4 regions of the Streptomyces sp. NBC_00988 genome follow, and region 4 is predicted to be linked to each of the others. Evidence: riboswitches for the same ligand, from Rfam matches in the RefSeq annotation. Region 4 holds a riboswitch; each other region holds the start of a gene.
The links. A riboswitch is a leader RNA that binds a small molecule or an ion and turns the genes downstream of it on or off. The one in region 4 is predicted to bind cyclic di-AMP.

Region 1 (7,854 bases), 4.8 Mb from region 4:
GTGCGCGGTCGCCGAGCGCCTCCCCCTCCGCGACAACGCGGCCGACGCCGTCATGGCACTGCTGACCGTCCACCACTGGACCGACCTCGCGGCAGGCCTCGCGGAACTCCGCCGGGTCGCCCGCCGCCGCGTCGTCGTCCTTACCTGGGACCAGCGGGTCTTCCGCGACCGGTTCTGGCTCGTGCGCGACTACCTCCCCCCGGCCGCCGCCTACGACGACACCCGCGCCGTCCCCACCGAACGGCTGGCCGCGCTGCTCGGCGGGGCGCGGGTGGAGACCGTCCCGGTCCCGCACGACTGCACGGACGGGTTCGGCGCGGCGTACTGGCGCCGCCCGCACGCCTACCTCGACCCCCAGGTGCGCGCCGGCATCTCGATGCTCGCCCAGACCGGGGAGGGCGCCCTCGCCCCCGGCCTGGCGATGCTCCGGGACGACCTCACGACCGGCCGCTGGCACGACCAGTACGCCGACCTGCTCGCCCGCGACACCGTCGACGTCGGCTACCGGCTCCTGGTGGCGGACTTCTGACCCCCGCGTACATCAACTGACCTACATGTGCGCCAACGGCCGTGGATCCGGGGCGAGTCGGGAATGAAGCCGCCGCGGCCGCACGTTGGCAGCCCCATGACGTCCTCGCCGAGCACCATGCGCGCCGTCCAGCTCTCCGGCCCCGGCCCCGTGGAGAACCTCCGGCTGACCACGCTCCCGCTGCCGCCCGAGCGGGACGGCTGGGTGCGTATCCGCGTCGAGGCGTTCGGCCTCAACCGGTCGGAGTTGAAGCTGCGGTTGGGGGTGAGCGAGGGTGTCAGCTTCCCCCGGGTGCCGGGCATCGAGGCCACCGGTACCGTCGACGCGGCCCCGGCCGGCAGTGGACTGACTCCCGGGCAGAAGGTCGTCGCGATGATGGGTGACATGGGGCGCACCTACGACGGCGGGTACGCCGAGTACACGTCGGTGCCGCTGTCCCAAGTCATCCCCGTCGACACCGAGTTGCCCTGGGAAGTGCTGGGAGCCCTGCCGGAGATGGTGCAGACCGCCTACGGCTCGCTCACCGTCGGCCTGGACCTGCGACCCGGCCAGACCCTGCTGATCCGCGGCGGCACGTCGTCGGTGGGCCTGGCGGCAGCCGCGCTGGCGACGTGGCGCGGAGCCACGGTGCTGTCCACCACCCGCCGCCCCGACCGCCTCGCCTCGCTGAAGGAGCGCGGTGTCGACCATCCCCTGCTCGACACCGGCGAAGTGGCGCCCGCCGTACGCGAGTTGTACCCGGCGGGCGTCGACGCCGCCCTCGACCTCGTCGGCACCCCGACCCTCCCCGACACCCTGCGCGCGGTACGCGTCCACGGCACGGCCTGCTTCGGCGGCAGCCTCTCCAACCAGTGGACGGTGCGGGACTTCTCCCCGAACGAGTACCTCCCGAGGGGAGTTCGCCTGGCGGGCTACTTCGGCGACGCCTCCGACCTGCCCCCGGCGGTCTTCCAGGAGATCCTCGACGCGGTCGCCGCCGACCAACTCGCCTTCCCTGTCGACCGGGTGTACGACGGCCTGGAGCAAGTACCGCGGGCCCACGAGGACATGGAGCACGACCGGGCGACCGGGAAGCTGGTGGTGCGCGTCCGGCACCAGCACGGCGGCCCCGAACGCGATGCCGAGGGTGCGCCCGCGTCCACCCTTGCCTAGCGAGTGGAGATGAGGGCGATCAGGGCGATGAACAGCCCGAGGATTCCGGCTGTCTCGGCAGCCACCGTCAGCATGGGACGTCGCCCCGCGTCACCGGCACGATGTCGAACGGCACCACTGCCATCATCCGCACCCCCCGTCGCACACGTGCTGCTCACCGACCACAGGTCCGTGAGTTCCCTGCACCGACTATGCCCGACGGGCGACGCGGGCAAGGGCCGAATCTCATCCAGCTTCGGCCCTCGGCATGAAGAGACCCCGACCCTTGGCCTGAGCCTGTTGCCTCAGCCGCCCTGCTTGCCCGCCTCGGCCTCTTCCGCCGCCTTGAACGCGATGCCGTCCAGGATGTCGTGTTCGCTCACCACGACCTCGCTCGCCCCGACCCGCTCCATGATCGAGAGGAGTACGAGGGCGCCCGCGCCGATGACGTCGACGCGGCCCGGGTGCATGGAGGGGATGGCGGCGCGTTCCGCGTGCGTGGAGCGGAGGAGGGACTCCGTGATCTCGCGGACGCGGTCGTAGGGGACGCGAGAGTGGTGGATGGCCTCCGGGTCGTAGTCCGGGAGGTTCTGGGCGATCGCCGAGACCGTGGTGACCGAGCCGGCCAGGCCGACCAGGGTGCGGGCCTCGCGGAGCGGGACCGTCTGTTCGGCGAGGTCGAGGGCGGCCTCGATGTCGGCACGCATCGCCGTGATCTGGTCCGGGGTGGGCGGGTCGGTGACCTTGCCGTCGCGGACCAGGTGACGCTCGGTCATGCGGACGCAGCCGATGTTCACGGAGCGCGCGGCGCGGACGGCGTCGTCGCCGACCACGAACTCCGTCGAGCCGCCGCCGATGTCCACCACCAGGTAGGGCTTGGCGAGGTCGTCGCGGCCGGTGAGTTCCTTCGTCGCGCCGGTGAAGGAGAGTTCCGCCTCCTCGTCGCCGGTGATGACCTCCGGTTCGACGCCGAGGATGTCCAGGACCCCGCGGACGAAGTCGTCGCGGTTCGAGGCGTCGCGCGAGGCCGACGTGGCCACGAAGCGGAGGCGTTCGGCGCCGAGTTCCTTGATGATCGCCGCGTAGTCGCGGCAGGCCGCGAACGTGCGCTCCAGCGCCTCGGGGGCCAGGCGGCCGGTCTTGTCCACGCCCTGGCCGAGCCGGACGATCGTCATCCGCCGGTCCAGGTCGACGAGTTGACCCGTCGCGGGGTCCACGTCGGCGACCAGGAGGCGGATCGAGTTCGTACCGCAGTCGACGGCGGCGACACGGGTCACTTCTCGTCCTCCTTCGGCACCGTCACGCACGGCCCCTTGGCCCACCACTCCGGCAGCATCGCGATCGCCTCGTCGCCGAGCGGGTTGACGCCCGGGCCCGCGGCCAGGGAGTGGCCCACCAGGACGTGCAGGCACTTCACGCGGTCCGGCATGCCGCCCGCGCTCGGGAAGCCCTCCAGGACCTCGATGGCGTCGCGACGCGCGATGTAGTCCTCGTGCGCCGCGCGGTACGCGGCGGCGAGTTCGGGATCGGACTCCAGCCTCGCCGTCATCTCCTTCATCACGCCGTTCGCCTCAAGGGTGCCGATCGCCGAGGCGGCGCGCGGGCACGTGAGGTAGTACGTCGTCGGGAAGGGAGTGCCGTCGGGGAGGCGGGGGGCCGTCTCCACCACGTCGGGCTGTCCGCACGGGCAACGGTGTGCGATCGCGCGCAGCCCGCGCGGCGGACGCCCGAGCTGCTGCTTGAAGGCCTCGACGTCCGCGTCGGTGGGCTCGGTGCGCGGAGTGGACGGCGGGGGCTTTTCCATGCCGGTACGAAAGTCTCTCTGTCAGTTCAATTCGGTTCAGCCACTGGGCAGTTCAGTCACTGGTCGGAGGCGTCGGACTTGTCCACGCCGTCCCAGACGTTCGAGTACCACGGGCGGTCGGCCGCCCCCAGTTCCGCGCGCGACTGCTTGGCCGCGTCCGGGTCGATCACGATGTAGCCCGTCTCCCCGGGCATCACGTAGTGCAGCCGCTGCCGGATCTGCTGCTCCGCGTACGAGTCGTCCTGCCAGCGTGCCTTGAGGTCGCGGAGCTGCTCGACGCGCTGCCGCGCCTGCTCCTGCTGCCGCTGGAGATCGGAGATCTCGGCGCGCTGGGAGACGTACTGCCTTATCGGGTACGCCAGCGCCACGATCAGCGAGCACAGCACCAGGGCGAGGAGGGCCGCCCGGCCGGTGAGCCGGGAACGGCGGGCCTGCCGCTTGGTCTGGGAGCGGTAGACACGGGCCGCCGTCTGCTCGCCGAGCAGCTTGAGCCTGGTCGCGGTGGAGAACCGGTCCCGGTCCTTCACGGCCATGTCCCGCCTCCCCTTCACACGTGCGTACGTCCCCGCACACGGTACGGGACCGGGTGCGGGGACGTACGTACGACTGGCTAAGGATTGACCCGGTGGAACCCCGGGGGACCTGGTGGGGTCAGCCCTTGAAACGCGGGAAGGCGCTGCGGCCCGCGTACTCGGCCGCGTCGTCGAGGATCTCCTCGATGCGGAGCAGCTGGTTGTACTTGGCGACGCGGTCCGAGCGGGCCGGGGCGCCGGTCTTGATCTGGCCGCAGTTCACCGCGACGGCGAGGTCGGCGATGGTGGTGTCCTCGGTCTCGCCGGAGCGGTGGGACATCATGCACTTGAAGCCGTTGCGCTGGGCCATCTCGACGGCGTCCAGGGTCTCGGTCAGCGAGCCGATCTGGTTCACCTTGACGAGCAGGGCGTTGGCCGTGCCCTCCTCGATGCCGCGGGCGAGGCGCTCCGGGTTGGTGACGAACAGGTCGTCGCCGACGATCTGGACCTTGTCGCCGATGCGGTCGGTGATGACCTTCCAGCCGGCCCAGTCGTCCTCGTACAGCGGGTCCTCGATGGAGACGAGCGGGTAGGCCGCCACGAGCTCCTCGTAGTACTCGGTCATCTCGGCGGCCGAGCGGGACTTGCCCTCGAACTCGTACTTGCCGTCCTTGTAGAACTCGGACGCGGCGACGTCGAGCGCGAGCCCGATCTGCTCGCCGGGGATGTAACCGGCCTGCTTGATGGCCTCGATGATGAGGTCGAGGGCGGCGCGGTTGGACTCCAGGTTCGGGGCGAAGCCGCCCTCGTCGCCGAGACCGGTGGACAGGCCCTTGGTCTTCAGCACCTTCTTGAGGGTGTGGTAGACCTCGGCGCCCCAGCGCAGCGCCTCGGAGAAGGACTCCGCGCCGATCGGGGCGATCATGAACTCCTGGATGTCCACGTTCGAGTCGGCGTGCGAGCCGCCGTTCAGGATGTTCATCATCGGAACGGGCAGCAGGTGCGCGTTCGGGCCGCCGAGGTAGCGGAAGAGGGGGAGGTCGCTGGCCTCGGACGCGGCGTGCGCGACGGCGAGGGAGACGCCGAGGATGGCGTTGGCGCCGAGCGAGCCCTTGTTGTCGGTGGCGTCCAGGTCGAACATCGCCTGGTCGATCAGGCGCTGCTCGGTGGCGTCGTAGCCGACGAGCTCCGGGCCGATCTGCTCGATGACGGCGAGGACGGCCTTCTCGACACCCTTGCCGCCGTAGCGGTTGGGGTCACCGTCACGCAGCTCGATGGCCTCGAAGGCACCCGTGGAGGCGCCGGACGGAACGGCGGCACGACCCGTGCTGCCGTCGTCGAGGCCGACCTCGACCTCGACCGTGGGGTTGCCTCGGGAGTCCAGGATTTCCCGGGCTACGACGACGTCGATGGACGGCACGAGCATCTCCTTCTTGGGATCTGACGCGGCTACGGCAACACCGCAGCGGCTCTGCGAGACGAGCCTAACCGGCCCGGGGCGATTGGCCATCCGGTCGGCCGCCTGATGGACAGAACCGAGAGTAAATTGTTTCCGAACGGAACAAAAAGTCCCGGCAAGCGGCAGGCGTGGGGACGGGGGCGGCAGGCCGGGGACACAAAAAAGCCCCGCCCCGGTGCGTACGGGGGAACACGCACCGGAGCGGGGAGCCCGTGGGGGACGGGGGTGACCCTCACGAGGTCTCCATGATGGACACCACGGATGTGAGGGCGCTGTGGTTCAGCTGAGAGACCTGTATGTCACTTCAGGTGGAGCTGCTGGCCCGGGAAGATGAAGTCGGCGTCGTCGACGATGTCCTTGTTCAGCTTGAACAGCTGCTGCCAGCCGCCCTTCACCTTGTGCTTCTCGGCGATGGAGCTGAGGGTGTCGCCCTTGACGACCTTGTACTCGCCGTCACCCTTCTTGACCTTCTTGCCGGTCGGGGTGGAGACGGTCTTCTTGGCGGCCGGGCGCTCGGCGGAGCGGGAGGCGGTGGTGTCGCTCGTGGAGCGGTCGGTGGTGCTCTTGGAGGAGCTGGAGCTGTTCGAGCTGCTCGACGAGCTGGAGCTGCCGCCGGAGTAGGAGGCGCTCGACAGGCCGGTGCCGCAGGTGGGCCAGGCGCCCTTGCCCTGGGCCGCGAGAACCTTCTCGGCCACGGCGATCTGCTGGGACTTGGAGGCCTGGTTCGCGGTGGAGGCGTAGGCGGTGCCGCCGTACGCGGCCCACGTCGAGGCGGAGAACTGCAGGCCGCCGTAGTAGCCGTTACCGGTGTTGATGGACCAGTTGCCGCCGGACTCGCAGCTGGCGACCGTGTCCCACTCGGACGCGGTGGCGGCGGAGGCGCTGCCGGTCGCCATGAGCGGGGCGGCTATCGCGACACCGGTGACGCCGGCGAGCGTGGCGACGCGGGTGGCCTTGGACGGACGGCGGTGCTTGCCCTTGCTGGAAAACAGCATGGAAAATCCCAATCCCCTCACCGACGCCTGCGAGGTGAGCTGTCGGGTTCGGGCCGTGTGAGTTGCCCGGCCGTGCTCGTACGTCTCGTACGAGCACGACTTAACCCCAAGCCGGTTCCGGTCGTCTCTCGACTCCCGGGCCCGGCGCTTACCTTGGGTCCCCCGCTCCTGCCTACGGCGCTTGACGCGACGAATGTTCCCGGAGGCCACTGGCAGGACTCGGCGTGTGCGGCAGCCGGGGCTCGTGGTGACGAGCGGCCTTGACCGTAGACACGGAATCGGCGGAATTCCAAAGACGATCAGGGCTTCTGAGACTCATCCCACACTTTGATCAAACCGGACATTCCAGAGCGAAGCGTGACGTGAACTCCCGCTGTTCTCTTGCTACTTTTCGTCCGCTTCCGTACCGACGTCCAAGGTCTGACCGGCGGCGATCTGGGTCGGATCGGCGCCTATCACCTTTTTGTTCTCGGCGTAGAGCGCACGCCATCCGCCGTCATAGCCAAGGGAGTCGGCGATGGACGCGAGGGAGTCGCCGGCGCGGACGGTGTAGGTCTGCGGCGACACGCTTTCCTCGGCGCTGGCCCCGCGATGCTTGCCGGCACTCTGCTGAGTGCTCTGCTGGTCGCCCTGCTGGTCGTCGGAAGCGCTGAGCGCGCCGGTGTCGACGAGGCTCCACTTGCCCACCGCCTGGGCCGAGTTGTCCGATTCGTCGATTTTCGGGGAGGCGGCGACCGAGCCGTTGCCGGTCGAAGGAGTGGTGGACTTGTCGGACTTGGCGGAGTTGTCCGTCGCGGTGGGCGAGGGGCTGACCGAGGAGTCGCTGCCGGAGTCGCCGGACGAAGTCGAGTCCGTGGTGCCGGAGTCGGACAACCCGGAGGAAGCGGACGAACCGGAGTCGGAGTCGGAACCGGAGTCGGAGGAGTCGGTCGGGGTGGCCGACGGGGAGTCACTCGCGAGGCCGGTGTCGACGTCCGTCGAACCCGAGGTGGTGGTGAGACCGGAGAGCAGCGCGCAGGTGGTCCACGCGGAGGTGCCCTTGTCGTCGAGGACCTTCTCGGCGACGGCTATCTGCTGGGAGCGGCTGGCCAGGTCGGCGCTCGGGGCGTAGGCGAGACCGCCGTACTTCTCCCATTCGTCCTGGGTCATCTGCAGGCCACCGTAGTAGCCGTTGCCGTCGTTCTCGCTCCAGGAGCCGCCGCTCTCGCAGTTGGCCACCTTGTCCCAGGTGGTGCCGTCGGCGGCGTTCGCGGAGGCGGCCCCGAGGAGCGGGATGGCGATGGCGGAGCCGGTCACCCCGGCCGCGATGAGGAGAGCCGGAGCCTGACGGGGGCGACGGTGACGACCGTTCCCGGAGAGCATGCGGAGGCCTTTCGCGTGACAGCGGGGGGACCGCGCGGCGGGTGGGGCGAGGGTGGTGCGGG
Region 2 (7,854 bases), 1.3 Mb from region 4:
TGCCGGAGCGAGTCGCGGAGTCCGGTCACGGTGTCGGGGGTGGGCCGGGCCTTCTGCGGGGCGCTCGAACTGCCTTGCCCGACGCCGGACGCGGATCGCGTGCTGTCGTCGCTTCCGCTCCCACCGCCGCATGCGCTGAGCGCCCCGATCAGAAGTGCTGCCAGTCCGCCCACTACCAGTTGTTTGGTGAACATGCCCCCGCCGCCTGTGAATTGGAAACGGTCAGCCTAACTGATCATGGGGTGGCGTCAGGGGGAGGCGAGCGCGAACTGTCGCTGCGGCGAGGCTCCTACGGCGGCCGGAGCCTCCAACATGCCCTGAAGGCGCCGGAGTTGCCACGACCCGTTCGCCGTCGTCCGGGTCCGACCGCCGGCGAAGACATACAGCCGCAGCAGCAGGAACCGGGCGAGGCCCGCGAGTCCCGAAGCGCTGAGGTACACGACCTGCTCGGTCAGCATCCCCGGCGACGACTGCACCAGGTGCAGGACGAACATCGCGGCGCAGGTCACCCCGTAGGCCGCCGCGGCCGAGCCCGCTGACTGCCAGTGCCGGCGCCATCCGGCGTGCCGGCCCGAGCCGAAGGTGAAACGGGCGTGGAGTTCCGTGCACAGGAGGGTGGAGACGACGGTGATCAGCGCGTTCGCCAGCGCCCAGGGCAGCTGCTCGGCCAGCAGGGTCACGGCGCCGCTGGAGAGGAGCCCGACACCGCCGCCCAGCGCCACGAACCGGGCGAAGGAGGCGAGCGGGCCGGGAGCGGCCGGGGTCCGGGGCGCGTCGTCCATGGCGGTCTCCATCCGCTCCGTACGCTGCGCCTCTGTGATGCGGCCGCGTAAGTTTGCTTGACTTACTCAACTATAGCGGATTGGTTGAGTTACGCAAGTACATTTTCGCGACGGGGGAGCCCATCCCACAGGCGACCTACGTACAATGCGGCCTGATCATGGGTGAGTTACTGGTGAGATGCGCGACGTTCAACGTGCTGCACGGCCGGCGGATCCAGCCGGACGGCCGCCCGAACCCCGATGCCCCCGGCGATCCCTCGGCACCCCTCGCCGAAGCCGTCGCGTCGCTGGACGCCGATGTGGTGGCGCTCCAGGAGATCGACTGCCTCCAGGAGCGGTCGGGCGACGTCGATCAGGCGGCCGTCGCCGCCGACGCGATGGGCGCACGCGACTGGCGATACGCGACCGCGCTGCACTGCCGTTCCGTGCCGGGCCGGGGCTGGGTCTCCGACCCGGCCGAGCCCGGGATGCGCGTCTACGGCCCCGAAGGGCAGCGGCAGCCCGAAGTCCCTTCGCACGGACTGGCGTTGCTGTCCCGGCTCCCGGTTCACGAGTGGCGGGCCCTACGGCTCCCGGCGGCGCCCTTCGGCATGCCGCTGCGGGTGGCCGGGCGGGCCGCTCCGGTGCTGGCCCGGGATCAGCCCCGGGCAGCCCTGGCCGCCGTACTGGAAGGACCGCACGGCCCGTTCACCGTCGTGGCCGTCCATCTCTCGTTCGTGCCGGGGTGGAACATCGGGCAACTGCGCACCGTGCGCCGCTGGATCGCCGATCTGCCCCAACCCCAGATGCTGATGGGCGACTTCAACCTCTTCGGCGCGCTGCCCCGGATCACCCTCAACGGGATGGGGAGACGGCGCTGGCAGGACTCTGCCCGGCAAGCGACCTTCCCTTCGCACCGGCCGCTCGTGCAGCTCGACCACATCCTGGCGACGGGGCTCGGCGCGGACGCCGTAGGGGCAGCGCACGCACCGAGGACGGCGATCTCGGATCACCGGCCGCTGGTGGTGGAGCTGGCGCTCTGAGTCAGTTCCAGAGGGGGTAGGTCACGGTGTGCTGGAACTTGTCGGGCCTCGCGCCGGGGTACGTCAGGGTGATCTCGGTGTACTGCCGCGCCTGCGGGTGCCGCTTCCAGGTCTGCGGGGTGTCGAGCCGGACGGTGACCGGGAACGAGTGGAACTTGCCCACCGCGCAATAGGGATTGCAGTCGTTCACCACGTTGACGCCCGTGGCCGTCGCGGAGTTGTCGTTCCAGGACGTCCAACGCAGCGACGTGAGGCGGCTGTTGCCGTCGCCGCAGGCGAGCATGAAGTCGGTGGGGCGTACCTCGGGATGCCACAGGCAGTCGACCAGCACGGGATCCTGGAGCTGTCGGTGGGCGGTCACCGGGACAGTGGTCGGGGCTGCCGACGAGGAGGTGGCGACGGCCGGCCCGAGCAGGGCTGCGGCACAGAGCGTGACGATTCCGACCATGGTGTGTTTGTGCATGTCCGCTCCCGGCCGCCTCTTCGTCCTCGTCGCCCCGCACCAGCGGTGGGCCCGCCTGCCGGGGCACGGTCGTCGTGTCTCTGCCGACGCTACGACCGTGTCCCAGGATGCACCACTCGTACGGGTCTATGACGCGGTTGGCCGGGAGTGTCGCGGGGTGTGCGGTCAGGGCCGGGAAATGCCCGGCCCCGATCGGATCAGGCGGGCCGTACGGCGCCCCGGATGGCGGCGGCACCGGCGTAGAAGATCGACTCCTCGCGTATCGGCGTACCCGGGCTCGGCGCGTGGATCATCAGGCCGTTGCCGGTGTAGAGGCCGACGTGGTCGATGCTGTCGTAGAAGAAGATCAGGTCGCCGGGGCGGATGTCGGTGAGCGGGACGAGGGCGCCGGCGCCCGACTGTTCCTGGGCGGTGCGCGGGAGGAGGACGCCCGCGGCCTTCCAGGCGGCCTGGGTGAGGCTGGAGCAGTCGTACGCGTCCGGTCCCGCCGCGCCCCACAGGCAGGGCCTGCCGATCTGTGCGCGGGCGAAGGCGAGCGCGGTGCTGGTCTTGCTGAGCGTGGTGGGGTCCTGCAGCGCGGCGGGTGCCGGGCTGATGGTCGGGGCCGCGGGGAGAATGATCTCCGGGGCCATCGTCGGAGCCGTGGGCAGCGTGAACTCGGGAGCGACGGCCGGGGCCGCGGCGAAGGAGACCTCGGCGGCGGGCGGGGTCGGCTGCCACTCCTGCTGCGGCGGGCGCCAGTCCGGCTCCGGCGCGGTGTACGCGGGGGGCTGCTGGGGCACCATCGGAATCTGTCCGGTGGACCAGGCGGGTTGCTCGGTTGCCACAGGGAACTGCCCGGTGGACCAGGTCGGCTGCTCGGTCACCATGGGGACCTGCCCGGTCGACCAAGGCTGTTGTTGCTGGGGCACGAAGGGCATCTGCCCCGTGGACCAGGTCTGTTGCTCGGCCACGACGGGCATCTGCCCGGTCGACCACATCTGCTGTTCGGGGACCATGGGCATCGACCCGGTCGACCAAGTCGTCTCCGGGGCGGACAAGTTCGTCTGCGAGGGCGGCCAGGTAGCACTCGCCGGGGCCGGTTCGGTGCGCGGCGCCGCGATGTACGGGAGCAGCTCCAGGTCCGCGGTGAGCGGATCGAAGGCCGGCGCCGGGGCGGCCGCGACGGCGAATTGCTGTGCCTGCATGGAGGGCGTGGGCGGCACCTCGATGGCGGGCACGGGCGGCAGGTCGAGGACGGTCGCCTGCGGCATCTGAGCCATCTGGGGTGCCTGCGGTGCGGCGGGTGGCAGCGCGGCGATGGGTGCGGCCATCAACTCCGCGACGGGCGCGGCGAGTTGCGGGGCGGCTGGCTCCGGTACACCGGTCCCCGCGGTCAGTTCGGCCACGGCGCGGCCGGGCTGTGCTTCGAGCGCCCAGGCGCCGCCCTCGGACTGGGGGCGTCGTTCGGGGCGCTCGGGCCGGGCTGCCGCCGGACGGGCGGGAGTCCTGCTCGGCGGCAGGGCCGCCGGTACGGTCGGGCCGAGTTGGGCACGGGCCCGGTCGAACCACTGCTTGGTGACGGCGTCGAGGGCGGGGTCGGAAGGACGCGACGCGCTGGGACGGGGCTCGACGCGCTTGCGCGGACCCCCGGACATCTTGCGCGTGGCGTTGTAGTTTCCGGTGGCCGTCTCGGCCCTGTCGTAAAGGGAGTTGATCCGCCGCTGCACTTCGTCACGGCTGGGTCGGTCGTCCACGGTGGGGCCACTGCCTCCGGTGCGCGTACTTCGTTCTGCCGGCATGGCAGACGTGCTCCTTCCGTATCGCGCCTACCGAGTTAGCTGTCGGGTTCGGGCGGCCGATCACGGAAGGATTGCCCTACGACCCTTGCCCGGACGGGCAGTTGGGTCGATTCACCCCAAGTCGGTTGGGTCCCCGGCTCCGGCTGTCGCGAGCGACACACCGGATTCGGCGCAAACCGTGCGGCCCGGCGCTGATCGCCGGAGTAGGTCGTACGGTCTGAGCGTCAACTTAGCCAACGTGTGTGCCTCGTGTGAAGGTTGAAGCGCGATATGTCCGATACGTTTTTGTGACCTTTACCTCTCCCAAACGTGTCCTGGGCTGATGAGCCCGCCGGGCCGGGTGATCCATGTGAGGTCGCTATGAATTTCTGGGACGGTTGAACACACCGGCATCCGGCTCCGTATTGGAACGGGGGATTTCCATGCCGGGACGATCCGGGCCGACCGACACGTGTAGGAGCAACTTCCTTGGCACGCAACACGCGCAGACGCCCCACGGGCGCACGACGCGCGACGATGGCAGCAGTCGCCCTGATGCTGGGCGGCGGAGGACTGGTGGCGGCGAACGTCTACGCGTCGGCGTCCGAGGGCGGTTGGGGCGGTGACTCGTCCCAGCAAGGGTCTCCCGATGCGGCATCGAGCGGCGCGACGATCGACTGCCCGGACATCGGCACCCAGTTGACGACCGTCCCCGACGAGGCGAAGACCGAGGTCGACGCCCAACTCGCGCTTCTGGACCAGCAGATAACCGAGGCCTACCAGAAACTGAAGGACTCGACGGAGTCCATACGCCAGGACGCCTCCTTCGCCGACAACGCGATCATGAATCCGTTGAAGGAGAAGCGGGCCGCGACCATCGGGCGGATCGACGACGCCATCGCGCGGGTCGGGGACCGCCCCGAGGGACTCGATGCGCTCGCCGGCTGCACGCTGATCGCCCCCACGAACGGCGACGAGAACGGCAGCGGGGGTGACCAGAGCGGTAGCGCCGACCCGACCGGCCAGGACCAGCAGCAGGGCGACGGCCAAGGCCAGCAGGGCAACCAGCAGTCCACCAACGGGCCCGTCGCCTCGGACTACGCGGACATCACCTCCGTACAGCCCAACGTGAACACCCCGCAGGAGCAGGCCGACGCCTCCAGCGGCACGTTCGTCACCGCGTGCGGCGTGAACGAGAACGGCCTGTTCAACTCCGACAACGTGATCGTCGCGCCCGGAGTCACCAACGGCGCCCACCACTTCCACGACTACATCGGCAACCAGTCGAACAACGCCTTCGCGAGCGACGACGATCTGGCGAAGGCCGACACGAGTTGCGAGAACCCGGGCGACAAGTCCACTTACTACTGGCCCGTGTTGCGCCTGCAGAACGGCAAGCAGGAGCGGGACGCCGACAAGCCCGGCGGTGGCACCGAGGGCAACTCCGGTCAGATCGTCACCGCGAAGGCGGCCACGCTGACGTTCGTGGGCAACCCGAAGAGCAAGGTCGTCGCGATGCCGCGCCTCCTGCGCATCATCACCGGCGACGCCAAGGCCTTCGTGAACGGCCCGGCCAACGCCAACGCCTCCTGGAGCTGCACCGGTTTCGAGGACCGGCAGCTCAAGGACAGGTACCCGCTGTGCCCCGCGGGCAGTGACGTGGTGCGCACCTTCAAGTTCCAGAGCTGCTGGGACGGCCGCAACATCGACAGCGCCAACCACCGCACCCACGTGGCCTTCGAGGCCGCCGACGGCTCCTGCCCGGCGGGCTTCGAGGCCATTCCGCAGCTGGTGCAGCGGATCGTCTACGACGTGGACGCGCCGAGCCTCCAGGACGGCGGCAAGACGACCCCGCTGTTCGCGGTGGACTCCTTCCCCGAGCAGCAGCACAAGCCCGTCACCGACCACGGCGACTTCATCAACGTCTTCGACGAGGGCCTGATGAAGGACATGGTCAACTGCATCAACGACGGCGAGAAGTGCGGAGCCGGTACGGACAACGACCCCGGGGGCTCGGGCGACGGCTCCGGCTCCGGTGACGGCTCCGGTTCGGGTGGCGGCTCCGGGAACGGTGGGGGTTCCGGTGAGCCGCAGGAGTCCCCGTCGGCCACCGACACCGCTACGGCGGCGCCCACGGCCACCGCGTCCGACGAGCCCGCCGGGAACGGCGGCAACGAGGGGAACGGCGGGAACGGCGGGAACGCCGGGAATGGTGACAACGGCGGGAACGCCGGCAACGGTGACCAGCCCACCGCGGATCCCGCGACGAGCGCCCCGGACACCGAGACCAGTGCCCCCGAGCCCACCGACATCCAGACCACCGACCCCGGTGATCTGACGACCGCCGTCTCGGTCCCCAAGGCCGACACGAAGACCGAGGGGTCCAAGTCGTCCGAGACGCAGGGGAGTTCGGACAACGGCTCCGGCGGCGAGGTCGGCAGCGCCGTGACGACACCGCCCGCCTCGTCCTCGGGCGGGGAGAGCTACGCCGCCGTAGGCCCCAACCAGCCGCAGGCGCAGGGCGGGCTGGCGGAGACCGGCGCGAATCTGTGGCCCGCGGTGGCCGGTGCGCTGCTGCTCGTCGCCGGATTCGTCGTGCTGTACCGAGGTAAGCGCAGTACCCGCTGACACAGCGCACGTCTGTGCATGTCTGTGACAACGACGGCCCGGCCGCCCCCAAGTGGGGGTGGCCGGGCCGTCACACGTTCAGCGCTGGGTCGGACGGCCTCAGACGGCCGGTGCGGGGTACGTCGGGTACTCGACCCCGGAGACGTGCTGGACGACTCGGACGACCTGGCAGGAGTAGCCGAACTCGTTGTCGTACCAGAGGTAGAGGATCGCGTTGTCGCCGTCGACCTTGGTGGCGCCCGCGTCGATGATCGAGGCGTGGCGCGAGCCCATGAAGTCGCTCGACACCGCGTCGGGGGCGGTGGTGAAGTCGATCTGCCGTTTGAGCGGCGACGTCAGCGACACGTCACGGAGATAGTCGAGGACCTCGGCGCGGGTGGTCTCGCGGCCGAGCCGCAGGCTGAGGATCGCGATCGAGACGTCCGGCACCGGGACCCGGATCGAGCTGCCGGTGATCGGCGCCTTCAGGTCGGGCAGCGCCTTGGCCACGGCGGAGGCGGCACCGGTCTCGGTGATCACCATGTTCAGCGGAGCCGAACGGCCACGGCGGTCGGCCTTGTGGTAATTGTCCAGCAGGTTCTGGTCGTTGGTGAACGAGTGGACGGTCTCCACATGGCCGCGCAGCACGCCGTACTCGTCGGCCATCGCCTTCAGCGGTGGCACGATCGCGTTGGTCGTGCAGGACGCGCAGGACAGAATCTGCTCGTCCGGCTTGATCGTGTCGTGGTTGACGCCGTGCACGATGTTGGGGACGTCGCCCTTGCCGGGCGCGGTCAGCACGACCTTGTCGATGCCGGGCCGCAGATGCTGCGAGAGTCCTTCCCGGTCACGCCACTTGCCCGTGTTGTCGATGAGGATGGCGTCCTTGATGCCGTACGCCGTGTAGTCGACCTCGGACGGGTCGCCCGCGTAGATCACCTTGATCTCGTTGCCGTTGGCGATGATCGTGTTGCTCGCCTCGTCGACGGTGATCGTGCCCTGGAACTGGCCGTGGATCGAGTCGCGGCGCAGCAGCGAGGCCCGCTTCACGATGTCCTGCTCCCCGCCCTGGCGTACGACGACGGCGCGCAGCCGCAGACCGTTGCCCGAGCCGGCTTTCTCGATGAGCAGGCGGGCGACCAGGCGGCCGATGCGGCCGAAGCCGTAGAGGACGACGTCGCGGCCCTCGCGGCTCTCGATCTTGTTGGCGCCGGTGGCAC
Region 3 (7,854 bases), 3.0 Mb from region 4:
GAAGGCCGCGCAGTTCGACACCGCGCTCGCGACCATGCAGTCGTCGACCTTCACCGACATGAAGAAGCAGGGCTTCAAGGTGACCGAGGCATGACCAGCACTCCGCTCAAGGGCACCGACCGGCCGACGGTCGGGCCCTTGGCGGACGGCACCGCCACCTCCGTCCGCCCCCGCCGCTTCCGTCGCCGTGGCCGCAGCGCGCCGTACTGGTTCCTCGTACCGGCCGTGCTCCTGTTCGCCGCCTTCACCGTCGTACCGATCGGGTACGCGGTGTGGCTCAGTCTCCACAAGGTCCAGGTCAAGGGCATCGGCCTCGGCAAGGGCGCCCGTCAGCAAGTGTGGAACGGCATCGGCAACTACACCGACGTCCTGCACGACTCCGAGTTCGGCCACAGCGTCCTGCGCGCCTTCGGCTACGGCCTGATCGTCATCCCCACGATGCTCGGTCTGGCCCTGGTCTTCGCGCTGATGCTGGACACCCCGCAGGCACGCAGCGCCAAGTTCGCGCGCCTCGCGATCTTCCTGCCGTACGCCGTCCCCGGCATCATCGCCGCCCTGATGTGGGGCTTCCTGTACCTGCCGACGGTCAGCCCCTTCTACTACCTCCTGCGCGAGTTCAACCTCCCGCAGCCCGACCTGTTCGACGGCGGCAACCTGTACCTGTCCTTCGCGAACATCGCGGTGTGGGGCGGCACCGGCTTCAACATGATCGTCATCTACACCGCCCTGCGCTCCATCCCGCAGGAGATCTACGAGGCCGCCCGCATCGACGGCGCGTCCGACCTGAAGATCGCCCTGCGGATCAAGATCCCGATCGTGATGCCGTCCCTCGTGCTCACGTTCTTCTTCTCGGTCATCGCCACGCTCCAGGTCTTCACCGAGCCCATGGCCCTCAAGCCGCTGACCAACGGCCTCTCCAGTTCCTGGAGTCCGCTGATGGCCATCTACGACGCCGCCTTCCTCAGGTCGGACATCTACGGCGCCTCCGCCACCGCCGTGGTGCTGGCCCTGGCGACCTTCGCGCTCTCCTTCACGCTGCTGCGCGTCTCCGACCGCTACACCCGGGAGGACCGGGCATGACCCCCCTCACCCTCACCGCCACCGACGCCCGCCCGGGCCCCGCGAAGCCGAAGCGCACCGCGTGGGTGCCCACCCTGGTGCTGGTCATCGGCTCGCTGTACTGCCTGATCCCCGTGGTCTGGGTGGTCATCGCGGCCAGCAAGGGCCGCGGCGAACTCTTCTCCACGTTCACCTTCGCCCCCGGCTCCGGCTTCCTCGACAACATCAAGGACCTCAGCGCCTACCGCGACGGCATCTACTGGCAGTGGATGGTCAACTCCCTCTTCTACGCGGGCGGCGGCGCCCTGCTCTCCGCCGCGGTCTCGGCCGCCGGCGGCTACGCACTGGGCCGATTCGCCTTCAGGGGACGGGAGTTCATCTTCAAGCTGATGCTGGCCGGCGTCCTCGTCCCGAGCATCGTCCTGACCGTCCCCCAGTACTTCCTCCTCTCGAAGCTGGGCCTGGCCGACTCGTACTGGTCGATGCTCCTCCCGTCGATCCTCTCTCCCTACGGCGTCTACCTCGTCCGTATCTACGCGGCGGCCTCCGTGCCCGCCGAACTCCTCGAAGCCGCCCGCATGGACGGCGCGAGCGAGTGGCGGATCTTCTCGCGGATCGCCGTGCCGATGATGATGCCGGGGCTCATCACGGTGTTCCTGTTCCAGTTCGTCGGCATCTGGAACAACTTCCTGCTGCCGTACGTGATGCTCGCGGACGACACCAAGTTCCCGCTCACGCTGGGCCTTTACACCCTGCTCAACCAGGGCGCCTCACAGCCCGCGCTCTACACCCTGGTCATCATGGGCTGCTTCCTCGCGATCCTGCCGCTGATCGCGCTGTTCCTGGTGATCCAGCGCTTCTGGTCGCTCGATCTGCTGAGTGGATCGGTCAAGGCCTGAGGTGCACGTACTGAGCCGTATCTCCCCCCACCGCACCTGAACCGGCAGAACGAGGACCATGGCCACCAGTCCGAACGGACGCCGTAAACCGCCCACCATCCACGACGTGGCCCGGGAGGCAGGGGTCTCCCGGGGGACCGTCTCCCGGTTCCTGAACGGCGGCCACTACGTCTCACCGGCCGCCCGCACCGCGGTGGAGACGGCGATCAGGAAGACGGGCTACGTCGTCAACCGGCACGCCCGCTCCCTGAGCACCGGACGGTCGGACTCGGTGGCGTTCCTCCTCACCGAGCCGCAGGAGAAGTTCTTCGAGGACCCCAACTTCAATGTCCTGCTGCGGGGTTGCACCGAACACCTGGCCCGCCACGACATCCCGCTCCTGCTGATGCTGGCCTCGTCGAAGGACGAACGCCGCCGCCTGACCCGGTACATCACCTCGGGCCACGTCGACGGCGTCCTCCTCGTCTCCAACCACAGCGGCGACCCGGTGGCGGCCGAACTCCGGGACGCGGGCATCCCGTTGGTGGCCTGCGGCAAGCCGCTGGGGGCCGCCTCCAAGTACAGCTACGTCGCCGCAGCCGACCGCGACGGCGCCCAGGAGATGGTCCGCCACCTCATCGCCGCCGGCCGCCGCCGCATCGCCATGGTCACCGGCCCGCTCGACGCACCGGGCGGCCCCGACCGCCTGGCGGGTTACCGAGACGTACTGACAGAGGCAGGCCTCCCACACGACCCGACGCTCGTCGTCGAGGGCGACTACCGCCGCACGGGCGGCGAGGAAGCGGCCCGCAGACTCCTCGCCCAGGCCCCCGACATAGACGCGGTGTTCGTAGCCTCGGACCTCATGGCCCTGGGAGTCGTCAACACCCTTCAACAGTCCGGCCGTTCGGTCCCGGATGACATCGCTGTCGGAGGCTTCGACGACTCGGCGGCGGCCACCTCCATCACCCCGGCCCTCACGACCATGCGCCAGCCCTACGACCGCATCAGCGCCGAGATGGTGCGCATGCTGCTGGCCCAGATCGCCGGTGAGGACACGGCGGGCGTGATTCTGCCTACGGAACTGGTGGTACGGGAGTCGGCATAACGGTCGTAATTGTCAAACCAACCGGAACACGGGTACACGCATGTGAAGGCAGCAGCCGTCCGGTTCGTGTCGAGTCGGTGGGGCGTTCCATCCGTATTCTCTGATCATGGCCGCACCCCTCGCATATGCACTGATCGCCACCGACCTGGACGGAACGCTGCTGCGCGGCGACGACACCCTCTCCGACCGGTCCCTCGCCGTACTGCGGCGGGTGGCGGAGGCCGGTGCCCGGCACCTCGTCGTCACCGGCCGGCCCGCCCCGAGGGTGCGGCCCCTCCTCGACGACCTCGGCTCCCGGGGGCTCGCGGTGTGCGGACAGGGCGCGCAGTTGTACGACGCCGGCGCGGACCGTCTGCTCTGGTCGGTCACCCTGGACCGGGAGTTGGCGGAGACCGCGCTCGGCAAGATCGAGGCGGAGGTGGGCCAGGTGTACGCGGCGGTCGACCAGGACGGCGTGGACGGCCTCACCCTGATCGAGCCCGGCTACCTGATGCCGCACCCCACGCTCCCCGCGGTACGGGTGGGCCGACGCGACGACCTCTGGTGCGAACCCATCAGCAAGGTGTTGCTCCGTCACCCCGCCCTGGAGGACGACGAGTTGGCCTCCACGGCCCGCTCGGTGGTCGGTTCCCTGGCCTCGGTCACCATGTCGGGCCCCGGTACCGTCGAACTCCAGCCACTCGGCATCACCAAGGCGACGGGACTGGCCCTCGCCGCCCGCCACTTGGGCCTGACCCCGTCCGACACCATCGCCTTCGGCGACATGCCGAACGACATCCCGATGTTCGACTGGGCAGCCCACGGCGTGGCGATGGCCAACGCCCACCCCGAACTCAAGGCGGTGGCGGACGAGGTGACGAAGTCGAACGAGGACGACGGCATCGCCGTCGTCCTCGAAAGACTGCTGCTCGACGCGGGTTTCTAGTAAGCGCCGTACACGTTGTCGATGGAGCCGTACACGGCCGCCGCGTAGTTGCAGGCGGCGGTGATGTTCGCGACCGGGTCGTACGGATCGAACGAAGTCCCGGCCACGTGATACGCGTTGAACGTCGGGTCGATGACCTGGAGAAGCCCCTTCGACGGCGTACCGGCCGCCGCGTTGGAGTCCCAGTTGTTGATCGCGTACTGGTTACCGGACGACTCACGGATCACGTTCCGGTAGATCCCGTTGTACGTCCCCGGAATCCCCTTCTGCGCCATGATCGCGAGCGACTCACGGATCCACCCGTCAAGGGTGTTGGGGTACCCGGCGGTGGTGGTCGAGGCGGTGGTGGCCGCGGACGCGGTGGTCGCACCGACGACAGGAAGCGCGAGGATCGCGACACCGGTACCGGCGACAACGACACGGCGGACGAGGCGGGCGCGGCGGGACTGGGCGGTTGCAGGCATGACGAGGTTCCTCTCCGTCGCCTGCGAGGTGAGCTGTCGGGTTCGGGCTGGGAGGTGCCCGGCCAAGCCCTTGCGGACGTGACTTAACCCCAAGCCGTTCCGGTCGTGCTGACCGGCCCGGCGACTTACCTGGTTCCCCCGCTCCTGCCGTGCGAGAAGTTCGTGACTGGGATGCCGGGCGGCGGCAGGATTCGGCGTTCCGCTCGACAGGCCGGGAACGTATGCGAGAGCACATGTCCGGAACAAGTGGCGGAATCACACCTAACCCCTATTGACCTTGGTCTGAGGCGTATGAGGCACTTGATCCTTTGCGTGAGCCAAGGGTCAACTGTCAAATGCCGTAAGGGAGAACGCGGGCAGACCAGGACACAGGTCACGCACAGAAACGCGTGACCCAACTCACGGGAGGATTAAGAACGGCAAATCGGGCATTCGCCCTCAACTGGCAGTTCTCGGAATCCTTTTCTCCCATGTGCGGTGGAAGATCACTTCTTCGCCCTCGGTGCAGATGACCTCATTCGAGGTAATAAATTCCGTTTCGTCGCAAGTAATCTCCGACCGTGTCCGCACGGTCGTGTCCCACCCCAGCTCCGGCCGGTGCAGCCGGATCGACCAGTCCGACCGGGTGCGCGCCGACAACGGGTCGGACTCGTCGATCGTGTACGTCTCCAACGCGTCCTCGGTGAACTCCAACCCGTCCGGGTACACGCGCGTGCCGCCGTACCGGGGGTCCACCTCCAGCCGCCACTCGCCCTTCGCGACATCCCGCACGACCAGCCGCTCGGGGCGCGGTTCGTCCAGCGTGGCCGGGTAGTTGACCCCGAGCGGCTCGGCCTCCTCGGGTTCCTCGAAACGAATGCCCTCCGTCAACTCCTGCTCCCGCACCGGGAGTTCGAGCGCACTCCCCTCCGGGTCCAGCGTGAACCCAGCCGCCGACTCCGGCTGCGGCCAGATCCACGGCCAGTACGCCGACGACACCGCGAGCCGGATGCGGTGCCCGGGCGGGAACGCGTGCCCGATGCCGTTCAGCTCGAAGGTGACGTCCTCGGTGGCGCCCGGCGTCCACGGCACCGCCCGGTCCCGCCCGTGCCGCGCCGACAGGTTCAGCACACCCCGGGTGACGAGGGTCGAGGCGCCGTCGGGGGCCACGTCGCACAGCCGGGCGATCACCTGCCCGCGCGGCACCCCGCAGGTCAGCCGCAGCCGTACCCTCGGCCGCCCCAGCACCCACGTCTCGGCCGGCACCTCGAACTCGAAGCACGCCGACCGGGCGTCCTCGTCCCGCTGGTCCGGCGGCAGATCGGCGTCGTTCCCGAAGGGGAAGAAACGGCCCGCGTCCACACCGGTGTGCATGGGGGAGCGGACGATCACGGGCGCACCCCGGAGGCCGTACGTCGTCGTCTTCACGTGCGGCGAGGGCCACGCGGGTTCACCGACCCAACGGCCCGGGAGGGTGTCGTAGACCGTGGCCGGTGGGTGCGAGTCGCTGACGTAGGCCCGTAGGAGCGGGTCGGACGTGACGCCGGTGTCCTTGTCCTTGAGCCAGTGGTCCCACCAGCGGAGGGTCTCCTGGAGGAAGCCGATCGCGGGGCCCGGCGGCAGGCCGCGGTCCGGGTACTGGTGGGACCACGGACCGATCAGGCCGCGTACGCGGTCCGGCGGGAGGTGTTCGACGAGCCGTAGGACCGTGTCGCGGTACGGGTCGTGCCAGCCGCCCACCGCGAGGACGGCCGCGCCGATCGCGCCGTAGTCCTCGCAGACGCTGCCGTGCTTCCAGTAGTCGTCGCGGATCTGGTGGGCGAGCCAGGTGTGGATGAACGGGTCGATCTGTTCGAGGCGCTTGAGCCACATGTCGCGCCAGATCAGACCCGCGTACTCGGGGTCCGGCGGGCGGGCGACGAAGGCGAGCATGGTGGCCGCCCAGGCGTGCAGGTCGACGGCGAGGGCGGAACCTCCCATGTAGTGCACGTCGTTGTCATAGCGGTCGTCCGTGGAGCAGACCGTGACGATCGCCTTGAGCGGCTCGGGCGCGAGGGCCGCGATCTGGAGGGAGTTGAAGCCGCCCCAGGAGATGCCGAACATGCCGACCCTGCCGGTGCACCAGGGTTGCGCGGCAAGCCAGTTGACCACTTCTACGCCGTCGGCGAGTTCCTGGGCGTCGTACTCGTCGCCGGGGGCACCCTCGCTGTTGCCGTGCCCGCGCACGTCGACCCGGACGGAGGCGTAGCCGTGGCCCGCGTACCAGGGGTGGCGCTGGGCGTCCCGGGGCGCGGTCCAGTCGGTCAGGCGGTACGGGAGGTATTCGAGGAGCGCGGGGACGGGTTCGTCCGTCACCGGGCGCCACACGCGCGCGTAGAGGCGTGTTCCGTCCGCGAGGGGGATACGGATGTCCTCGTGGGCCGTCTCGTGGGGGAAGGACGTACGGATGCGCATGAGGGACCCCGCAGGTTCAGTGGACCGGGTGCATGGTGCGGCGCAGCCACGGCGCGGCGGCCATCACCGCGAGGCCCGCGGCCACCGCGATCGCGCCGTTGACGCCGAAGTAGGCCGGCTTGGAGACGTCGTCGTAGAGCTTCACCGTCTGGGCCTGGATGCCGTTCGCGAGGGCGAGGGACAGGAACCAGAGGGACATGGTCTGGCTGGAGAAGGCGGCCGGGGCGAGCTTCGTGGTGGCCGACATGCCGGAGGTCTCCAGGAGGATGTCGCCGAGGCCGAGCAGGAAGTACGAGCCGACGATCCACCAGGCCGACATCCGGTAGGCGTCGCCGCTGTGCCCGCTGGTCGGCAGGACCATCAGCAGGAAGGAGAGTCCGCCGAGTACGACGCCGATCGCGATCTTGTTGGAGGCGTGCGGCTGGCCGCGGCCCATGCGGACCCAGAGCGCGGCGACCACGGGCGCGAGCCCGACCTCGAAGGCGCCGAGCGCGGACGCGTACCAGCTGGCGGGGAAGTCGAAGCCCAGGATGGTCGTCTCGGCGTTCGACGCGGCCAGCAGCATCATCGTCGAATAGGCCTGGAAGAGGATGAAGTTGAAGACCGTCGAGGCCAGGAACAGCACGATGTACGGGCGCAGCCGGCCACGTTCCTCGGACGTCACCCGGGGGCTCGTGAACATCACCGAGAAGAACACGACCGGGGCGATCACGGAGATCACCGTGAGGAGGTCGACGAAGCGGCCCATCGTGAGCCAGCCGGCGGTGGCAAGCCCGGTCGCGAGCACGGCGGCCACCAGGATGCCTACGACGATCAGCCGGACCGCGCGGCGCAGCGCGTCCGGCGCGAGCGCGAACTCCGCGGTGTTCCTGCGACCGGCCAGGTGACGGCGCCCGGCGACGTACTGGATGAGCCCGAACGTCATGCCGACCGCGGCGGCCGAGAAGCCCCAGTGCCAGCCCTCGTGGTCGCCGAGCCAGCCGGTGA
Region 4 (7,854 bases):
ACACCCGGCACCCCGTTACGGCGTCGCCCCGTCAGGCCACCCGCTCGATCCGCATCTTGATGTCGTCCGGCGACAGCGCGCCCTTGGCCTCGACATGGTCCCCGGAGGACTCGCCGCGCAGCCGGCGCCCGATCCACGGGACCAGGTACTCGCGTGCCCAGTGCACGTCGTCGCGCCGGACGTCGAGCGTGCCGCGGGGCGGCAGCGGGGGCCAGGGCTGGTCCGGGTCGGCCGGGACCTCGACACCGAGGACCTGGCCGGCGCGGAGCGCCACGCGCGTGTGCCCCTCGGGAGAGAGGTGGAGCCGGTCGCCGTCCCAGGCTCGCCGGTCCTGGACCGTCTTGAGGGACCACAGGTCGAGCACCGGGCAGCCGTACCGGTCGGCGATGGCCCGCACATGTCCGTTGTAGGTGGCGATCTTGCCGCGCAGATGCTTGAGCACGGGCACGCCGCGGGTGTCGAAGCCGGTCGTCACCATGACGGTGCCGACGGCGGCGGTGAGGTCGGCCACCGCGCGTTCGAAGCGCTCGGCGACCTCGTCGGGGTCGGTGCCCGGACGGATGATGTCGTTGCCGCCCGCGGCCAGAGAGACCAGGTCGGGCCCGATCTCCTTGGCCCGGGTGAGCTGGTCGGCCACGATCTGGTCGAGCAGCTTCCCGCGCACGGCCAGGTTGGTGTACTCGAAGTCGCCCTCGGGCCGCCGGTCCGCGAGCAGTACCGCGAACCGGTCGGCCCAGCCGACCATCGCCCCGTCGGGCCCTGGGTCGCCGACGCCCTCGGTGAAGCTGTCCCCCACCGCCACGTACGACCCGATCACTGATCTGTTGTCACTCTTCGAATCGTTAGCCACGGCAACCATAATTCACCCTCGCATGTGACCTACGCGATCGTATTTAGGGGTTGACGGGCGGTGATATAAGCCACTTGTAAAGGGTTGTCCAAAGTCGGAATAACCCTCTGAGCAGGGGCGTTCACCCCGGAACTGCTACGCCCGAAGGCCGGACCCAAGAATCTGGGTCCGGCCTTCGGTTGCGTGAAGCAGGTGTCGGGGCCCGGTGTCAGCCGACGGTGACGCCGTGCGAGCGGAGGTAGGCGACCGGGTCCACGTCCGAGCCGTAGTACGGCGTGGTCCGGATCTCGAAGTGCAGGTGCGGGCCGGTCACGTTGCCGGTCGCGCCGGAGAGGCCTATCTGCTGGCCCTCGGTCACGGTCTGGCCGGCCGAGGCGGACAGCTGCGACATGTGGGCGTACTGCGAGTACTCGCCGTCCGCGTGCCGGATGACGACCTCGTTGCCGTAGGCGCCGTCGTAGGCCGCCGAGACGACCGTGCCCGCGGCGACCGCCTTGACGGTGGTGCCGGTCGGGACGACGAAGTCGACGCCGGTGTGGTAACCGCTGGACCACATGCTGCCCGCGACGCGGTAGCCGGTGCCGATGGTGCCACCGGTCACGGGGAGGGTGTAACCCGAGGAAGTACTGGTGCTGGTGCTGTCGTCGCTCTGCGAGGCCGACGCGCTCTTCGAGGAGGAGGACGACGAAGACGAAGAGCCGGACGACGTCGACGAGTTGGACGACTTGCTCGCGCCCGTCTCGCTGGTCCCGCCCGTCGATGCCTTCTCGCCGAGGGAGAGCTTCAGGCCTGGGTGGATCAGCGACGGGTCGCCGCCGATGGCCTCGCGGTTGTCCTGGTAGAGCTTCTTCCAGCCGCCGGTGACGTCCTGCTCCTCGGCGATCTTCGCAAGCCAGTCGCCGGCCTTCACCGAATACGTCTTGACGCCCGAGGCCTTGGAGACGGTCTTCGCGGTCGCCTTCTCAGAAACCGTCTTCTCGGCCGCCGGAACGGACTGAACTGCCTTTTCCGGAGCGGAAGTCGTGGTCGCGGCATGGGCGCCGGTGGCCCCCATGAGCGGAAGGGCGAGCGCGGCGCCGCCGGTTCCGGCTACGGCCATCGAGCGGGTGAGTCGCTGGGACTTCGGGCGGCGGTGCTTACCCTTCGCGGGCATGACGAATTCCTCTCCGGCGCCTGCGAGGTGAGCTGTCGGGTGCGGGCTGGAGATGCCCGGCCGCGCGCTGGTCGCGGCTAAACCCCAAGCCCGTTCCGGAGACCGGAACAGGCGTCTTACCTGTGGGTCCCCCGCTCCTGCCGCATACGGGTGGGTGTGTGCGGAGTCCGGTCGGCGGCAGGATTGGGCGTCCGTCCGGATTGGTGGCGAACGTAAGCGAGGAAGACGCAAAGGGACAAGCAGGAGGTTCCACGGATTTGCGTTCCTTGTGTTTCCCTGTGGGAATTCACCGTCACCCTCCGTGAATTCCCACAGGACTCAACCCCTCAATTCCCCTGTAAAAGCACGTCAATTACGTGAACATGACGAACGACGCACGGTCACGAATATGACGCTGCTCACGTACACAACTCTCAGGTTCCTTTATTCCAGAGCGAGTTGGAACGAAGGCTGCAATTGGGACAGAGGGATCAGATGCGACGCAGGCGGATAACTGTCGCATCGAGGTCACCACGCAGGCCGGTGCGCAGGCCGTGATGCAACAGGACGGCCCCCCGGTGGACTTCGCCCGTTTCGAGGCATTCGTACGACGCTGTCGGGTCGAGCCCGCGCAGCCGGAGCGCCGGTACGGGCTCGCCGTAATGCTGTGCCTGGAGCAGGGCGAGGACGACGGTCTCGTCGCCGCGCACGTACTGCACGGCGCTGAGTCCACCGCTCGGCGGGCGCAGCCGGTGGAGGTCACCGTGTTGCACGAGCGGCCTGATCTCCTTGTAGAGATCCACCCACCGGCGGGCCTCGGCGAGTTCCTCCTCGGTCCACTCCGAGAGGTCGCCGCCGACGCCCAGCACTCCGGCCATGGCGCTCACGAAACGGAAGCGCAGGCTGCTGACCCGGTTGTTGAGCTGGGTGTTGGGGCTGTCGGTGACCCAGGCGGCCATCACGCGCGCGGGGTGGATCTGGCTGAAGCCGTGCTGGATGGCCAGCCGGTCGAGCGGGTCGGTGTTGTCCGAGGTCCACACCTGGTCCGTGCGGCTCAGGATGCCGAGGTCGATCCGGCCGCCGCCGCCCGAGCAGGACTCGAAGGCCACACCCGGGTGGGCCGCCCGCAGCCGGTCGAACAGGGCGTACAGCGCGCGCACATGGTCGACCCAGAGGCGCTGCGGATAGGCGTCACCGGGCCACCCGGCATCCGTGAAGCAGCGGTTGAAGTCCCACTTCACGTAGTCGATCGGGGCGCTGGAGAGCAGCCCGTCGAGCTGCTCCCAGAGGTACTCCTGGACGTCCTCGCGGGCGAGGTTCAGTACGAGCTGATTGCGGAACTCCGTCCGCTTTCGCCCCTCTTGGTGCTGCACCCAGTCGGGGTGCGCGCGGTACAGGTCGCTGTCCGCGTTGACCATCTCGGGCTCGACCCAGATGCCGAACTGCATGCCCAGCGCGTGGACGCGGTCGGCAAGGGGCTTGAGGCCGGCCGGGAAGCGGTCCGGGTTGGGGGTCCAGTCACCGAGCCCGGCACGGTCGCTGGTGCGCTTCCCGAACCAGCCGTCGTCGACCACGAACAGCTCGACCCCGAGCGCCGCCGCGCGCTGCGCGAGCGTCTCCTGCTGCTCCTCGGAGATGTCGAACTGGGTGGCCTCCCAGGAGTTGTAGAGCACCGGCCGGTCCTGGTCGGCGTCCGGGATGACGTACGTCCGCTGGTAGTCGTGCCAGGTGCGGCTGGCACCCCCAAACCCGGCGTCGCTCCACAGGCCGGCGAAGACGGGGGTCGTGAAGGACTCCCCCGCTTCCAGGAGCAGCAGCCCGGAGTCGTCGTACCCGGCACCGCCGGTGATCTGCACGCGCGCGTCCGGGAGTTGGGCCACGGCGATCCGCCAGGACCCCGACCAGCCGAGGGCACAGCCGTAGACCTCACCGCGCTCCTCGGTCGCGTCCGTGTCGAGCGCGACCCAGGGCAGGTGCTGGTGCCCGGTGTGGCCCCGCCGGCTGCCGATGACCTTCTCACCGTAGGTGAGGTCGGACCGCACCAGCCGCGACTCGGCGGCCCACCGCCCGTGCAGCTGCGACAGCCGCCACCCCTCCCGCTCGGGCAGCGTCCACACGGCGGAGTCGGCGCGCAGCAGCTCCAGCGCCTCGGCCCCGTCGTTGCCGAGGCTCGTCCAGCGCTCCACGACGTCGCCGCGCATCCGGTAGTGCAGCGTGATCGCGAGGCCGGTGTCCCGGAAGCGCAGCCGCAGTTCGTCGCCCTCGGTGTCGTACCGCTCGAAGGTCCATTCCGTGCCGCGGCGCCCGGGGGTGCGCACGGACAGGGCGGGGCGTGCGAAGCGGGGGCCGCCCTCGACGGGGTACTCCTCGCGGCCGTCGAGCGGGGACTCGAAGGAGGAGCCGACGGGCAGCGGGCGGGCGGCGAGCTCCTCTGCGTCGGCGAGTGCGATCGCGGGGCCCCAGTGCAGGTGGAGCAGCTCGTCGTCCTCGGTGAGATGGACGGCGTAACTGCTCGCGGGACCCGACAGCACCCACGTACGGCCGTTCTCGGCGATCTCCAGCATCAGGTTCCTCACAGATTCGAACAAGTCCGCTCAAGCGCCAACATCATCAACGGCGGGAGGCCTGTGAGGCAACGCCTGTGGACAACTCATTGCCTGTCGGACCCATGTCGTATCGTCGAGAACGTGCCCGCCGGTGAGCCGCGTCGTCGGGCCGAGTGGGAGGAGTCCTCGTGACGCAGCAGATTCCGTCGACCGAGCCGGAGTTGTCCGGAGTGCGCAATTTCCGGGACGTGGGCGGACTTCCGACGGTGGACGGACGGCGGGTGCGGCACGGGGTGCTGTTCCGCAGCGGCCACCTCGCGCACGCGACCGAGGAGGACGCCGCGTTCCTCGACTCGCTGGGACTGCACACGATCTTCGACTTCCGCAACGCGTCGGACCAGAAGCTGGAGGGTCCCGACGTCGAGCTGCCCGGTGTGCGCAATGTGAATCTGCCGCTGAGCGACCCGGCGGACGGCTCCGAGTTCTGGAAGATGGTCCGCGACGGCGAGATGGACCAGCTGCGCGAGATCCTCGGCGGCGACAAGGGCGCGAACCGGATGATCGCCTCGTACCGCACGATCATCAAGGAGCGCACCGCCGAGCACTCCCAGGTGCTGCGCTCGCTCGCGGAGGACAGTGTTCCCGCGCTGATGCACTGCGCGGCGGGCAAGGACCGCGCGGGCCTGTCGATAGCCGTGACGCTGCTCGCCGTGGGCGTGGAGCGCGAGGCGATCGTGGCCGACTACCTGGAGTCGAACGCGAAGCACCGCCGCTACAAGGTGCGCCGCAGCGGCTCCTCCGCCTCGGCCTACTCCCCCGAGGTGATGGAGCTCCTCAGCCCCCTCTTCGACGCCCGCGCCGAGTATCTGACGACGGCCTTCGAGACCGTCGAGGAAACCTGGGGCGGCGTGGACGCCTACCTGGAACAGGGACTCGGGATCACCCCGGAGATCCGGGAGCGGCTGCGCGAGCGCCTGCTCGACTGAACCGGACCTGGTGAACCGGCCGCCGCGGCCGGCTACTTGGCGCCTACGGAGAACAGCAGGTAGATGAAGGCCGCGAAGACGTGGCCGACGGCGATGTAGATGATGAGCCGCACCCACAGGGCGCGGGGGAACTTGTCCTCGATGTTGTTGCCGCTCATGGCGTCTCTCCGGTGATCGGGCCCAGGCACAGGGTGGCCGTGGGGCTCTGCAGCAGGGTGTGGACGAACAGGACCTCGACGCCGTCCTCGTCGGCGGCGGCGAGGCGGTGCGGGGTGAGCGAGTCGAAGTGCGCGCTGTCGCCCGGCGCGAGGAGGTGCGCGGTGTCGCCGAGGCGCAGGCGCAGCCGGCCCTTGAGGACGTACAGCCACTCCTCGCCGGGGTGCACGCGCACGATGTCGCCCTGGGAGCCGCGCGGGATGCGCACGCGCAGCGACTGCATCCCGCGGCCCGGGGCGCCTGCCTGCCAGTAGGTCCAGCCGCCCGCCCAGGTCGGTTCCATGTCGGCGGCGCGGACTACGGCCTCCCGGTCGGTGACCGTCTCACCGAGCAGATCCGAGACTGTCGTACCGTAGATGCGGGCGAGCGCGAGCAGCATCGGCAGCGAGGGCTGGCGTTGCCCGGTCTCCAGACGGGAGAGATGGGCGGGCGAGAGTCCGGCCGAGCGGGCGGCGACCTCCAGGGTGAGGGAGGCGCGGCGGCGCAGGGCCCGGAGCTGTGGTGCGACGGTGGCCGGCAGGTCGTCGACCGGCCCGGCCGACGGTTCCGGCTCGGTCTCGGGAGAGCTCATGCTCTCCATTCAGCCGCAGGCTTGCCCCCGAGGCAAATTCCTTGCCTCAGAGGCAAAAACCCGCGACACCCACCCTCGGCACCCGGCAGAAACCCCTACCGGTTGGCCACCGCCTGCTTCACGAGCGTCTTGCTGAAGTCCCACATCAGCCCGCCACCGCTGTGCGCGTCGTCCATCACGGCGGTGAAGGCGTCCACGAACCGTTCCACCTCACGCTCGCCGATGATCAGCGGCGGGATGAGCTTGATGACCTCCAGGTGGTCGCCGGAGACCTGGGTGAGGATGCGGTGCCGCTGGAGCAGCGGCACGACCACCATCTGTGCGAACAGGCCCTTGCGCGCGGCCTGCAGCATGGTCCAACGGCTGCGCAGCTTCAGCGACTTGGGCCTGCCGAACTCGATGCCGATCATCAGGCCCCGGCCGCGGACGTCGGCGAGCAGCTCGTACTTGTCGACCAGCGCGGCGAGCCGGGACCTCAACTGGTCCCCGGTGGCACGGGCGTTGGCGACGATCTGCTCGTTCTCCATGACCGACAGCACGGCGAGCCCGGCCGCCATGGCCTGGGCGTTGGACCCGAAGCTCGCCGAGTGGACCAGCACCCGGTCCATGGACGAGTAGACCTTCTTGAAGATCCAGTCCTTGCCGAGGGTCGCGCCGACCGGCACATAGCCGCCCGACAACGCCTTGGCCACGCACACCAGGTCCGGCTCCACGCCCTCCTCGTGCTGGTAGGCGTAGAAGTCGCCGGTCCGGCCGAGACCGGTCTGCACCTCGTCCGCGATGAGCAACGCCTTGTGCTGGTGCAGGAGTTCCTGCGCGGCGCGCAGATAGCCGGGCGGCGCCTCGTGCACACCCTTGCCCTGGATCGGCTCGACGACGAGGGCGGCGACGTCGCCCTTCTTCAACTCCCGTGCCAGGGCATCGAGATCGCCGAGCGGTACGGCCGTGTCCGGCAGCAGCGGGGCGAAGCCGTCCCGGAAGCCGTCCTCGCCGTTGACCGAGAGCGAGCCGGTGGTCAGGCCGTGGAAGGCATGGTCGCAGTACAGAACACGGGGTTTCCCGGTGGCGTACCGGGCGAACTTGAGCGCGGTCTCGACCGCCTCCGTACCGCTGTTGCCGAAGAACACCCGGTCCAAGTGCGGGCTGTGGGTGAGGAGTTGCTCGGCGAGCAGGCCGGGCAGCGGCTGGCAGTCGAAGCGGGTGAGGTCGGCGAGCTGGGCGTCGAGGACGTCGTGCACCGCCTTGCGGACGACGGGGTGGTGGCGGCCCAGGCCCATCACCCCGAATCCGGCGAGCATGTCGAGGTAGTCGTTGCCGTCGGCGTCCCAGAAGTAGGCGCCCTCGCCCCGCTCGTAGACCTTGTCGAAGCCGATGGTGTGCAGCATGCGCGGGAGCTGGTGGTTCAGGTACTTGGTGTGCAGCTCGTAGCGCTCGGCTCCGCGCTCGGCCAGCAGCGCGGTGAGGTCGAACTCCTTGGTCATTCGGGTTTCTCCTTGGCTGTGCCGGCGTTCGCGTCCTTGACCGCCAGGCTTGCGCTGATCCGTCCGGCGACC

Region 1: another riboswitch for cyclic di-AMP. It lies ahead of OG496_RS24720 (transglycosylase family protein); the one in region 4 lies ahead of OG496_RS46440 (peptidoglycan DD-metalloendopeptidase family protein).
Region 2: another riboswitch for cyclic di-AMP. It lies ahead of OG496_RS52255 (NlpC/P60 family protein); the one in region 4 lies ahead of OG496_RS46440 (peptidoglycan DD-metalloendopeptidase family protein).
Region 3: another riboswitch for cyclic di-AMP. It lies ahead of OG496_RS33260 (transglycosylase SLT domain-containing protein); the one in region 4 lies ahead of OG496_RS46440 (peptidoglycan DD-metalloendopeptidase family protein).

The regions. Positions count from the first base shown of each region.
Region 1 is NZ_CP108730.1:5,428,467-5,436,320, forward strand. It holds gene OG496_RS24690 (methyltransferase domain-containing protein) at 1-529, shown strand, start outside; gene OG496_RS24695 (zinc-binding dehydrogenase) at 626-1,681, shown strand; gene OG496_RS24700 (exopolyphosphatase) at 1,966-2,937, opposite strand; gene OG496_RS24705 (DUF501 domain-containing protein) at 2,934-3,464, opposite strand; gene OG496_RS24710 (septum formation initiator family protein) at 3,521-3,997, opposite strand; gene eno (phosphopyruvate hydratase) at 4,116-5,402, opposite strand; gene OG496_RS24720 (transglycosylase family protein) at 5,735-6,430, opposite strand; cyclic di-AMP (ydaO/yuaA leader) riboswitch at 6,440-6,620, opposite strand; gene OG496_RS24725 (transglycosylase family protein) at 6,815-7,792, opposite strand.
Region 2 is NZ_CP108730.1:11,594,661-11,602,514, forward strand. It holds gene OG496_RS52235 (hypothetical protein) at 1-194, opposite strand, end outside; gene OG496_RS52240 (GtrA family protein) at 249-782, opposite strand; gene OG496_RS52245 (endonuclease/exonuclease/phosphatase family protein) at 941-1,804, shown strand; gene OG496_RS52250 (hypothetical protein) at 1,806-2,267, opposite strand; gene OG496_RS52255 (NlpC/P60 family protein) at 2,465-4,048, opposite strand; cyclic di-AMP (ydaO/yuaA leader) riboswitch at 4,057-4,230, opposite strand; gene OG496_RS52260 (DUF1996 domain-containing protein) at 4,565-6,655, shown strand; gene OG496_RS52265 (glyceraldehyde-3-phosphate dehydrogenase) at 6,755-7,854, opposite strand, start outside.
Region 3 is NZ_CP108730.1:7,225,797-7,233,650, forward strand. It holds gene OG496_RS33235 (ABC transporter substrate-binding protein) at 1-94, shown strand, start outside; gene OG496_RS33240 (carbohydrate ABC transporter permease) at 91-1,080, shown strand; gene OG496_RS33245 (carbohydrate ABC transporter permease) at 1,077-1,958, shown strand; gene OG496_RS33250 (LacI family DNA-binding transcriptional regulator) at 2,017-3,045, shown strand; gene OG496_RS33255 (HAD family hydrolase) at 3,152-3,970, shown strand; gene OG496_RS33260 (transglycosylase SLT domain-containing protein) at 3,967-4,434, opposite strand; cyclic di-AMP (ydaO/yuaA leader) riboswitch at 4,440-4,641, opposite strand; gene OG496_RS33265 (CocE/NonD family hydrolase) at 4,873-6,867, opposite strand; gene OG496_RS33270 (peptide MFS transporter) at 6,884-7,854, opposite strand, start outside.
Region 4 is NZ_CP108730.1:10,266,188-10,274,041, reverse strand. It holds gene OG496_RS46445 (SGNH/GDSL hydrolase family protein) at 32-817, opposite strand; gene OG496_RS46440 (peptidoglycan DD-metalloendopeptidase family protein) at 1,059-2,003, opposite strand; cyclic di-AMP (ydaO/yuaA leader) riboswitch at 2,008-2,170, opposite strand; gene OG496_RS46435 (alpha-galactosidase) at 2,474-4,546, opposite strand; gene OG496_RS46430 (tyrosine-protein phosphatase) at 4,717-5,514, shown strand; gene OG496_RS46425 (DUF6126 family protein) at 5,547-5,672, opposite strand; gene OG496_RS46420 (helix-turn-helix domain-containing protein) at 5,669-6,301, opposite strand; gene OG496_RS46415 (aspartate aminotransferase family protein) at 6,397-7,782, opposite strand; gene dxs (1-deoxy-D-xylulose-5-phosphate synthase) at 7,779-7,854, opposite strand, start outside.